DNA from 3 places in the Burkholderia cenocepacia genome. Region 2 is predicted to be linked to each of the others. Evidence: predicted binding sites of a transcription regulator. Region 2 holds the regulator's gene; each other region holds the start of a gene.
What was found. Region 2 encodes FliA, which starts transcription of late flagellar genes. Its sites were predicted from a motif close to CTAAAGTTTNNNNNNNNNNNGCCGNTA; they were not measured.
Positions count from the first base shown of each region.

Region 1 (3,667 bases), 880 kb from region 2:
AATGCGACATGGAATGGGCGCTCGCGCGGGTGCGGGCCCGCGCTATATGTATTTATTTTGAGAGACGGCTAGCTTACGGCTTTATTCGTACCGTGTCGAACGCGTGCGCCGATGGCCATGTCGCGGGCAGGGGGAACCCCGGCGGGCGCTACGCCTCGCGTACCGCGATGCGCGTGTCGCCGAGCAGCACGACCTGGCCCGCGCGAATCTTGCAGGTCTTGCGCAGCTCGACCGCGCCGTCCACTTTCACGGCGCCGGACGCGACGATCAGCTTCGCGGTGCCGCCGCTGTCCGCGAGGCCGGTGATCTTGAGAAGGTTGTGCAGCTCGACGTATTCGCCGGTCAGCGTGAAATCCAGATTGGGCATGACGAGGAAGGTGCGCGACGCGCGGGAGGAAACGCTCCGCATCATACGGCACCGGGGCCGGCACGCGAGCGCGGGCGGCCGGCGCACGTTGTAAAGGACTGTGAGCGATTCGTCAGCAAATGAAACGGTGGGTAACAGTCTGAGAGATTCGCGAACCGGCCGCGCGGGCCGCGGGTCTTCTGTCGTACCTGTTGCGTGTTGCGGCGGGGAACGCGACGGACCGCATCGCTGCGGACCGGACGCACAACTTCTTGAGGAGAATTGCCATGTCCAAGATTCGTACGATGCTGATCGGTGCCGCGCTGACGGCGTTCGCCACTTCGGCCGCATTCGCCCAGACGGGCACGACGGCGCAAGGCGCGGCCGGTGCCGGCGTGCAGGCGCAGACGCCGGCCGCTGGTGCCGGTGCAGGCGTGCAGGGTGGTGCCGGCGCGAACGCGTCGGGCAATGCGGCGGGCGGTGCGACCGATGCGGTCGGCGCGGCAGCCGATGGCGCGAAGGATACGACGTCGTCGGCCGTCCATTCGACCAAGAAGCATACGAAGCATGCGGCGAAGTCGGCCAAGAGCCATGCGGGTTCGGCCAAGGCGAAGGCCGACGACGCGACCGAAGGCGGCGCATCGGTCGGCGCGCAGGGCGGTGCATCGGCCCAGGGCGCCACGCAGTAAGCGGTGCCCGGGGCTTGTCGCGACGCTCGTCTTCGGACGGCGCGTCGCGACGGGCGATCGTCCGGCGGCCCGGTTCGCTCCGCGCGAACCGGGCCATTTTCATCAGGTGATGCGTTCAGCGGGACGCGCGCTTACGGCCGGCGCTGCCCTTGTCCCTGCCCCTGCGGCGGCCGCACGGCAGCAGGGGTGAACACGCTGCGCAGCCACGCGGCGAGCCGCGCGAAGACGTCATACGGTTCCTCGACGAAGATCTCCGGCTTCAGCAGCCGCAGGTATTCCATGATCTGCTGCGCTTCCTGCTTCTGGAACGAGCCGTGCGCGAGCCCGAGCCGCAGCAGTCCGCGCAATTCGCCGAGCTTGTCGCGGGCAATGCTGCCGACGCTCATCTCGCACGCGAGCTTGGCCTCGTAGATCCGCTGTCGCAGCGATTCCGCGAGCCGCCACGCAGGCGTCTGCATCAGTTCCTCGAGCGTCTGGATGTCCTGCGCGGCGCCCTTGATCTGCGACGCGAGCGGGTCGATCAGCGACGCATCGCCCTGCGCTTCGGCGACGATCGCCTTCGCCCAGTCGCGGCACGCCTTCGCGAGTTCGTCGGGCGTCCATTCGGAGCGCGACGCGAAGCCGAAGCCGAATTCGCCGGCCTGCCGCATCAGGATCGCGACGACGTCCGGAAATTCCTTGTCGAGCGTGCGCTTGGCCCACGCGTACTGGCCGCCCTGCAGCATCCGCTGCACGGCGTGCTCGGTGAGCGGCACCATGTTGTCGAGCAGCTTGGCGCGCAGGAAATCCTCGAACGACGGCGTCGCGAATTGCGGGTCGAGTTTCAGCGACACGCGGACGAACGCGTCGTAGTCCTTGCGCAGGGACTCGAGCGTGTCGTCCTTGAGGGAAAGGGTGATCTGGCCCATGAATCGTCTCGATGGGGGCCCGCGCAAGCCGGCGTCGGCACGGCGCACCGGGGCGGGCGCAGCGTCGACTGACCGGTGCGCGCCGGGGCCGGTGGCGGGTCTTCCTCTCCTATATCGGCGCACCGGGCGGAAACTTGAGCGCGCGATATGGAGCGTGCGCTCAGGTAGCCGGCCAGTGCGGGAGGACGGCCCCTTGCCACACGAAGAACACCACGAGCCCGGCCGCGATCGTCACGAGCGGGCGGCGGGTCGCGGCCGACACGAGCACGGCCGCGAGTGCGCCGACGAGCTGCGGATTGCGCCAGGTCAGCTCGGCCGTGCCGCCGTGCGGCGAGACGGTCATCGGCACGATGATCGCGGTCAGCACGGTGACCGGCACGAAGGCGAGCGCGGTCCGCACGAGCGGCGGGAACGTCAGCCGCTCGCCGAACAGGAACAGCGTCGAGCGGATCGCATACGTGATGACGGCCATCCCGAGGATCAACAGCGCGTAGCTCACGATGCGGCCCCCGAACGAGCGTTGGCGTGCGTGCGATCGTGCCGCAGCGTGAGCACGACGCCGATCGCGACGCCGGCGGCGACCGCGCCGAGCAGCCCGAGCTTGTACGGCCAGCCCTGCCAGAAGTACGCGAGCGTGCCCGCCGTGGCGGCCGCCGCGAAGTAGCGCAGCGTGCCGAGCTGCGGGACGACGATCGCGATGAAGGTCGCTGCCATCGCGAAATCGAGGCCGAGCGACTGCAGGCCCGGGAACGCCGCGCCGAAGCCGATGCCCGCGAGCGTCCAGACCTGCCAGTTCAGGTACATCGCGAGCCCGGAGCCGAAAAAGTAGTGGGGGCCGATCGTACCGGGCGGGTAGTGCCGGTAGTGGCCGTAGGCGACCGCGAACACCTCGTCGGTCATCAACGCGCCGAGCGTCGCGCGCCAGCGCAGCGGCAGGTGGGCGACATAGGGCGCGAGCGTCGCGCTGTACAGCAGGTGGCGCAGGTTCACGATCAGCGTCGTGGCGAGCACGACGACGAAACTGGCGCTGCCGGCGATCAGGCCGAGCGCGATGAATTGCGCGGAGCCCGCGAACACGGCAAGCGACATCAGTGCGCCGTGCCACGCGGCGAGCGGACCGCCGCCGACGAGCGTGCCGAATATCACGCCGAACGGCGCGGCGCCGATCATCATCGGGATCGTGTCGCGCGCGCCATCGAGCCATTCGTTGAGCGGGCGGCGCGGGGGTGATGCGGGTGTCTTGTTCAAGAAGCGCTCCTCCATGAGCGGGAGGATAGCGGGCCGGCGGCGAGCCGGCTTGTATGTTCTTGCGCCCGCCGGAGCGGGGCCGGTGCTCACGTGCCGGCCGGCACGGATCACGGCGCGACCGACGATGGCGGGAAGCCGGCGTCAGCTTGCCTGCCAGCGCCCGGGCGGCACGCCGAACATCCGTTTGAAATGCCGCGTGAAGTGACTCTGGTCGACGAAGCCGCTGGCCGCGGCGACATCGGCGACCGGCACGCCCGCGCGCAACGGCGCCAGCGCGCGCTGCAGCCGCAGCTGGTTGCGCCACGCATGCGGCGGCATGCCGGTCGTACGTGTGAACAGGCGCGCCGCGTGAAATGGCGACAGGCCGACCGTCTGCGCGACGTCGTCGAGCGTCACCGTGCACGTCAGGTCGGCAGCGAGCCGCTCGCGCATCGCGTCGACGCGTGGCTCGTCGGCCGCGAGCGGCGCCGGTTGCG
Region 1 is NZ_CP060039.1:1,623,933-1,627,599, forward strand. Features, by position in the region: gene norM (multidrug efflux MATE transporter NorM) at 1-10, opposite strand, end outside; gene SY91_RS07630 (RNA-binding S4 domain-containing protein) at 149-367, opposite strand; gene SY91_RS07635 (hypothetical protein) at 634-1,035, shown strand; gene SY91_RS07640 (DUF4088 family protein) at 1,167-1,943, opposite strand; gene SY91_RS07645 (AzlD domain-containing protein) at 2,104-2,442, opposite strand; gene SY91_RS07650 (AzlC family ABC transporter permease) at 2,439-3,206, opposite strand; gene SY91_RS07655 (AraC family transcriptional regulator) at 3,333-3,667, opposite strand, start outside.
Region 1: the regulator FliA is predicted to act here: its motif matches at 2,056-2,082, upstream of SY91_RS07640 (DUF4088 family protein).

Region 2 (3,667 bases):
GTCTGGTTCGCGAACGAGTTCGACATCACGAACGACGGGTGGCCGGTCGCGCAGCCGAGGTTCACGAGGCGGCCTTCGGCCAGCAGGATCACGCGCTTGCCGTCCGGGAAGATGATGTGGTCGACCTGCGGCTTGATGTTTTCCCACTGGTACTGGCGCGTCGACGCAACGTCGATTTCCGAGTCGAAGTGACCGATGTTGCAGACGATCGCGTTGTGGCGCATCGCCTTCATGTGATCGTGGTTGATCACGTGGTAGTTGCCGGTCGCCGTCACGAAGATGTCGGCCTTGTCGGCCGCGTATTCCATCGTCACGACGCGGTAGCCTTCCATCGCCGCCTGCAGCGCGCAGATCGGATCGATTTCGGTGACCCACACGGTCGCGCCCAGGCCGCGCAGCGACTGCGCGCAGCCCTTGCCCACGTCGCCGTAGCCCGCGACGACCGCGACCTTGCCCGCGATCATCACGTCGGTCGCGCGCTTGATGCCGTCGACGAGCGATTCACGGCAGCCGTACAGGTTGTCGAACTTCGACTTCGTGACCGAATCGTTCACGTTGAACGCCGGGAACGGCAGGCGGCCGTCCTTTTCCATCTGGTACAGGCGGTGCACGCCGGTCGTGGTCTCTTCGGTCACGCCCTTGATGTGCGCGAGGCGCTTCGAGTACCAGTTCGCGTCGACGTCGAGGTGCGCCGCGATCGACTTGTACAGCGCGACTTCTTCCTCGTTGGTCGGCTTCGCGATCACCGAACGGTCCTTCTCGGCCTTCGAGCCGAGGATCAGCAGCAGCGTTGCGTCGCCGCCGTCGTCCAGGATCATGTTCGCGAATTCGCCGTTCGGCCATTCGAAGATGCGGTGCGAGAACTCCCAGTACTCGTCGAGCGATTCGCCCTTGAACGCGAACACCGGCGTGCCGGCTTCGACGATCGCGGCGGCCGCGTGATCCTGGGTCGAGAAGATGTTGCACGATGCCCAGCGAACGTCCGCGCCGAGCGCCTTCAGCGTCTCGATCAGCACGCCCGTCTGGATCGTCATGTGCAGCGAACCGGCGATGCGCGCGCCCTTCAGCGGCTGCTGTGCCTTGTATTCGTCGCGGATCTGCACGAGGCCCGGCATTTCGGTCTCGGCGATGTTGAGTTCCTTGCGGCCCCAGCCGGCCAGCGCCATGTCGGCGACGACGTAATCGTGGGAAGCCTTGGAATCGATAATGGCGTTCATCACGCCCTCCTTTCTAAAAAGTTTCTAGATTGGTGACGTGAGCGCCGTTCAGGAAGCGGGGCCGGCGCGAAAAAATCGCCGCACGGCTGCTTGGTGAAGCTCTCCGAGCCTGGCGGACACGGATGGTCCGTCGCAACGCTCCTCGGAAAACGGAGGGGATTGTAGCAAATCGGCGCGCGAAATGCGCAAGGACGACGCGTAGGCGCGCGACGCGCGCGGCGCCGGCGCGCGCGGCCGTCGGCAAAGGGTCGGGACTTCTTCGGGTCAGGACTCCGCGCCGACCCACGCCTGCTCGCGCAGCCGCGCGCGCAGGCGTGCGACGGCCTGACTGTGCAGCTGGCACACGCGCGATTCGCTCACTTCGAGCACCGCGCCGATCTCGCGCAGATTCAGACCCCGTTCGTAGTACAGCGACATCAGCAGCTTCTCGCGCTCCGGCAGCCGCTCGATCGCCTCGACGAGCGCCTCGCGCAGGTGGTCGTCGAGCAGCGCCGACAACGGATCGGCGTGATCGACGCGATAGCGGTCGAGGAACGGCTCGTCATCGGCCGCGCGGTCGAAATCCTCGTAATAGATGAGCTGGCTGCCGTGCAGGTCCTGCAGCATCCCCTGGTATTCGTCGAGCGGCATGTTCAGGTGCTGCGCGATCTCGGTCTCGCTCGCCGAGCGGCCGAGGTGCTGCTCGACCTGGTGCACCGCGTGCTCGACCTCGCGCGACGTCTTGCGCAGGCTGCGCGGCAGCCAGTCGTTGCTGCGCAGCTCGTCGAGCATCGCGCCGCGGATGCGCTGCGTCGCGTAGGTCTCGAACTGCGCGCCCTGGTCTTCCTTGTAGCGGCCGGCCGCGTCCATCAGGCCGATCATGCCGGCCTGGATCAGGTCGTCGAGATCGACGCTCGCCGGCATCTTCGCGACGAGCTGCAGCCCGAGGCGGCGCACGAGCGGCGCGTATTGCGCGAGCACGTCGGCCTGGGACATCTTTCCTTGAGCGTTGTACATCGTGGCTCTCTCCTTCGGGTGGCGCTCACGCGGCGTGTGCCGCGCCCGCCTCATACGACGGCTTGCCGCCGGCGTGGACTGCGCGGCCCGCACCCGAACGCGGGCGCATCGGCCAGTACAACAGGTCGGCGGCAATCTGCCGGTAATCGCGCGCGGCGGGCGACGACGGGAACGCGTCGACCACCGCATGCATCAGTTCGCGGGCGTGCTCGACGAGCGGATCGGCGCTCACGCAGCCCGCATCGGCGATCGATACGGTCAGGTAGCGGCTCGCGACGCCCGCGAGGTTGTCGAAGGCCGTCTTCGCGTCCGCGTGGCTGCCGACCTGATTGGTCAGCACGCGGAACTGCGCGAACGCGTGCGCGAAATGCAGCCGCTTCATGCACGCGTACGCCTCGGTGATCGCCTGCGCGGCGACCCGCGTGACGACCAGCACGTCGTGCGCTTCGCGCGCGAGCGCCGAGAACGACCCGTCGGCGCCGAGCTGCGCGTCGACGAGGACGATGTCGGCCGGGCCGTCGATGAAGTCGCTCAGTTGCGCGTCGCTGTAGCCGGCGCGCGCGAGCCGCGCGGCGCCGCACAGGCCGAAGCCGGCCGCCACCCGCGTGCGTTCGCCGTCGCGCAGCCACGCGCCGGCGAGCGTCGCGCTGGCCGAATGCACGTCGGCGCGCTCGTCGACGACGAGCACGTCCTTGCCGAGCGACGCGAGCGCCGCCGCGAGATTCACCACGGTGGACGTGCAGCCGACGCCCGCCGGCCCACCCGTCACCGCGACGATGCGCGACGCGCGCCCGGCGAGCAGGCGCCGCAGCCCTTCGGCCTGATCGATGATCCGTTTATCCAAATCGCACCTCGTGCAGCTCGGCGGTGGAACGTGCGGTCAGTGCGGAAAGCAGCGTCGGCATGTCCTCGTCTTGCGGCACGAAGGGCGAGCCGTCGCGCGGCACACAGAACGCGCTCTTCAGCAGGAATTTGGTCGACGCGACGTACAGGTTCTCCGGCACCTTCTGGCCGGTCGACACGTAGTGGACCGGCAGCTTGTAGCGGATCACCGTGTCGAGCACGCCGCCGAGGTGGGTCGCCTCGTCGAGCTTCGTGAGGATGCAGCCGGCCAGGTCAGGATGCTCGCCCGCGCTGCGGTATGCCTGCACGACTTCGTTCAGCGTGTCGCCGTGGCTCGTCGCGTTGAGCAGCAGCAGGCGCTGCACCGGCGCGTTCGCGCCGTGCAGCATCGCGATCTGGTCGGACACCGCGCGGTCGCGCTGGCTCATGCCGATCGTGTCGATCAGCACGATGTGCTTGTTGCGCAGCTCGGACAGCGCGAGCGCGAGATCGCCCGCATCCTTCACCGCATGCACCGGCACGCCGAGGATCTTGCCGAAGATGCGCAGTTGCTCGTGGCCGCCGATCCGGTAGCTGTCGGTGGTCAGCAGCGCGACCTTGCTCGCGCCGAA
Region 2 is NZ_CP060039.1:740,195-743,861, reverse strand. Features, by position in the region: gene ahcY (adenosylhomocysteinase) at 1-1,217, opposite strand, end outside; S-adenosyl-L-homocysteine riboswitch at 1,250-1,367, opposite strand; gene SY91_RS03440 (RNA polymerase sigma factor FliA) at 1,482-2,213, opposite strand; gene SY91_RS03435 (flagellar biosynthesis protein FlhG) at 2,239-3,057, opposite strand; gene flhF (flagellar biosynthesis protein FlhF) at 3,050-3,667, opposite strand, start outside.

Region 3 (3,667 bases), 330 kb from region 2:
CGCGAGTTCGGTCGCGCTGCTGGTCTGCTGGCTGCGGATCGCGGCCTGCTGCGGCGTGCCGTTCGGGCCGTAGCTTTCCGACGTCTGCTCGATCTTCGAGAAATCGAGATCCGCGCTGACCTGCGAGCGCGCGTTGCCGGCGCCGAAGATCGGCGCGAGGATCGCGTCGATGCGCTTCTGGGTGTTGTGCTCGACCTGCTGCACGTACTTGAGCTGGCTCGCGTCGAGGCCGGACGCGGACGCGGTCTGGGTCAGCAGGTTGCCGTCCTGGTCGACGATCGTCACGTTCTTGGCCGGCATGTCGGGCACGCCGGACGACACCATCCGCGTGATCGCCTGCACCTGGCCCTCGTCGAGCACGCGGCCCGGGTAGAGGTCGACGAACACCGACGCGCTCGGCGCTTCCTTGTCGCGCACGAACACCGACGGCTTCGGGATCGCGAGATGCACGCGCGCGCCGCGCACGGCGTTGATCGATTCGATGGTGCGCTGCAGTTCGCCTTCGAGCGCGCGCTGGTAGTTGATCTGCTCGGCGAACTGGCTGATGCCGAATTTCTGGTTGTCCATCAGCTCGAAGCCGACCGAGCCGCCCTTCGGCAGCCCCATCGCGGCGAGCTTCAGGCGTGTTTCGTGCACCTGGCCCGACGGCACCAGGATCGCGCCGCCGGCATCGGCGAACTTGTAGGGAACGTTTGCCTGCTGGAGCGCGGCGATGATCGCGCCGCCGTCGCGGTCCGACAGGTTGCTGTACAGCACGCGGTAGTCGGGCGCCCGGCTCCACAGCACGAGCGCGGTGATCGCGGCGATCGCGAACGCGACGGCGATCACGAACGGCAGCTTCGGGTTGCCCTTCATTCGCGAGATGCCGGGAATGCGTTCGGCGAAGCCGCCCAGCCCGAAGTCCGCGCCTGCGCCGCCCGCGCCCGGCAACGCGGCGGCCGCGGCGGCGCCGGGCGCCGGGCTGAGGCCCGCGCGGGCGTCTGGGTTGATCAGCGAGTTGGCCTGCGAATCCATGCGTCGAGTTTCTCCGGAGCGGGACGACTGAGCTCGCTCGGACGAGCGGGCGGACAATGACACGATGCGATTATCGTGACCGGCGGCGTACTCCGATCGACCGAAAAGAGCGGGGTTTCCCCCGTACTTTCGCGGCTTTGACGCGCGCCGCGCTGCTATCCTTTTTCGCGATCCGGCATGGTGCGCGTGGTGCGGCGCCGGCGGATCGCCCGGTGCGTCCGGGTCTTTTCTCTATGTCTGGGGACAGCATGACTGCGAACGTCAGCGGAATCGGTTCGGTGTTGCAACAGATGCAGTCGATGGCCGCGCAGGCGTCCGGCGGCGTCGCGAGCCCGACGGCGGCGCTGGCCGGCTCGGGCGCGGCGACGGCCGGCACGTTCGCGAGCGCGATGAAGGCATCGCTCGACAAGATCAGCGGCGACCAGCAGCACGCGCTCGGCGAGGCGAAGGCGTTCGAGGTCGGCGCGCCGAACATCTCGCTGAACGACGTGATGGTCGACATGCAGAAAGCCAATATCGGCTTCCAGTTCGGGCTCCAGGTCCGCAACAAGTTGGTGAGCGCTTACAACGACATCATGCAGATGTCGGTGTAAAGGGGCGGCCATTCGACGACGGGCGTCCGGGCACGGCCCGGGGCTTGCAGAACGAGACCGGCGCGCCGGCATCGGCCGCCCGGCGGCAGCCCCTGCTCACCTAAAGCTTTCCAAATCCCTTCCGATAACTCCGATGAAGGCCGCGCCGTGCGACGCACGGCGGCGGCTCCCGCATACCCAAGGCACATAACAAGGAGAAGCGCATGTTTTCCCCAGGACACGCTGGAGCCAGTGCGTACGCGCGTGTCGGCGTCGAGACCGGGGTGATGGGCGCCTCCCCGCACCGGTTGATCGCGATGCTGTACCAGGGCGCCCGGCAGGCGATCGCGCTGGCGCGCATGCATTTGCAGCAGGACAACGTGTCCGGGCGCGGCGAAGCGATCGGCAAGGCGATCCGGATCGTCGAGAGCGGCCTGCAGGCGTCGCTGAACCGCGACGCGGGCGGCGAGATCGCCGAGCGCCTCAATGCGCTGTATGCGTATATCGGCCGGCGCCTGCTGGAAGCGAACGCGCAGGCGAGCGATGCGATGCTGGTCGAGGTCGACGGCCTGCTCGCGACGCTCGAGGAAGCATGGACGGGCATCGCCCCGGAAGTCGCGCGGATGGCCGCGCAACAGGTAGCGGAAGCATCACGATGAATCTCAAGGCCGAATACTTCGCGCGTTACGAGGCGCTCGCCGCCGTGTCGGGCCGGATGCTGTGCGCCGCGCGCGGCGCCGACTGGAGCGCGTTGCCGGGGTTGCAGGCCGAATTCATGCAGCTCGTCGACGGGTTGAAGGAGGCCGATCCGGGCGTCGCGCTCGACGAATCGGATCTCGGCCGCAAGCTCGACCTGATCCGCCGCATCCTGGCCGACGACGCCGCGATCCGCGATCTCGCGAGCCCGGACGTCGCGCGGCTGTCCGCGCTGTTCGAGGCGCGGCGCTCGACCCAGGTATTGACCGACCTCTACCGCGCGCGCGGGTAGGGCCGTGTTCCGGGAGACGGGCGCGCGGCGCCCGGGCCCGGCGCCGCACGCGGCGCGCGCTGTTCCCGCGGGCGGCACCGGCGTGCCGCGCCCCGGATTCGCAACGATGTGTAGGGTCTGTTTGCATATGCAACGCGCATGCGAATGCCCCAAGGTGAGCAGGCTCCGATCATGACCGGTATCGACTCCGTTGCGGCCGCGCTGCTGGCGAGCCGCCTCGACAGCCTGCTGACCGGCACCGTGTCGGCGCCCGCCGGCGGCGGCGCGACCGCGCAGGTCGGCACGCCGGGCGCCGGCGCGTCGTCCGCGCCGCCGGCCGGCAGCCCGCCCGCCGCGCCGCCAGCTTCCACGCAGACCGCGCTGTCCGAGGTCGGGCGCGTGCTCGACGCGATCTCGCGCTCGGGCGGCGATGCGACGCCGGCGATCGTCGGTCGGCTGCCGCTGCTGGCCGATCCGGCCGTGCTGCTCACCGATACGCCCGTGCCGGCGCGTGCGCCGGCTGCGTCCGGTCCCGCTGGGTCCGCCACGCCGGTTTCCGGTCAAGCGTCGTCCGCCGCGGCGACGCGGGCCGCGGCTACGCCGTCGGTGGCCCCGCCGGTCGCGGCGCTGCGTGCGGCGCTCGCGCAGGCCGTGAGCGAAAGCGGCCTCTTCTACGAATCCCATCTCGCGCAGTGGCTGGCCGGCCAACGTCCGCTCGCGGCGCTGCTGCGCGAGCCGCAGGCGCGCCTCGCGACCGCGCTCGCGCCGGCCGACCCGGACGCCGTCCCGCACGAATCGACCGACTTGCTCGACGAACTGCTCGCGCAGCGCCCATCGCTGCCGGCCGCCGCGCGGGGCACCGCGCAACCGCCCGCACCGGGCAGCGCGCCTGCGCGCGACCCTGCGCAGGCCGCCCCGGAGGCGGCCCGGCCGGGCGCGTCGTTGCCGCCCGATCCGTCCGATCCGCTGGCTACGCCCGCCGATACGCGCTGGACGCCCGCGCGTGCCGAACTGGCCGCCGCATCGTCCGATCCGCAGCCGCAACCGCTCGCGACCGTCCACCCGGCCGCGGTGCCGCTCGTGCGGCAGCAGCTCGATGCGCTCGCGACGGACC
Region 3 is NZ_CP060039.1:405,530-409,196, reverse strand. Features, by position in the region: gene fliF (flagellar basal-body MS-ring/collar protein FliF) at 1-1,014, opposite strand, end outside; gene fliE (flagellar hook-basal body complex protein FliE) at 1,263-1,607, shown strand; gene fliS (flagellar export chaperone FliS) at 1,811-2,245, shown strand; gene SY91_RS01895 (flagellar protein FliT) at 2,242-2,574, shown strand; gene SY91_RS01890 (flagellar hook-length control protein FliK) at 2,746-3,667, shown strand, end outside.
Region 3: the regulator FliA is predicted to act here: its motif matches at 1,708-1,734, upstream of fliS (flagellar export chaperone FliS).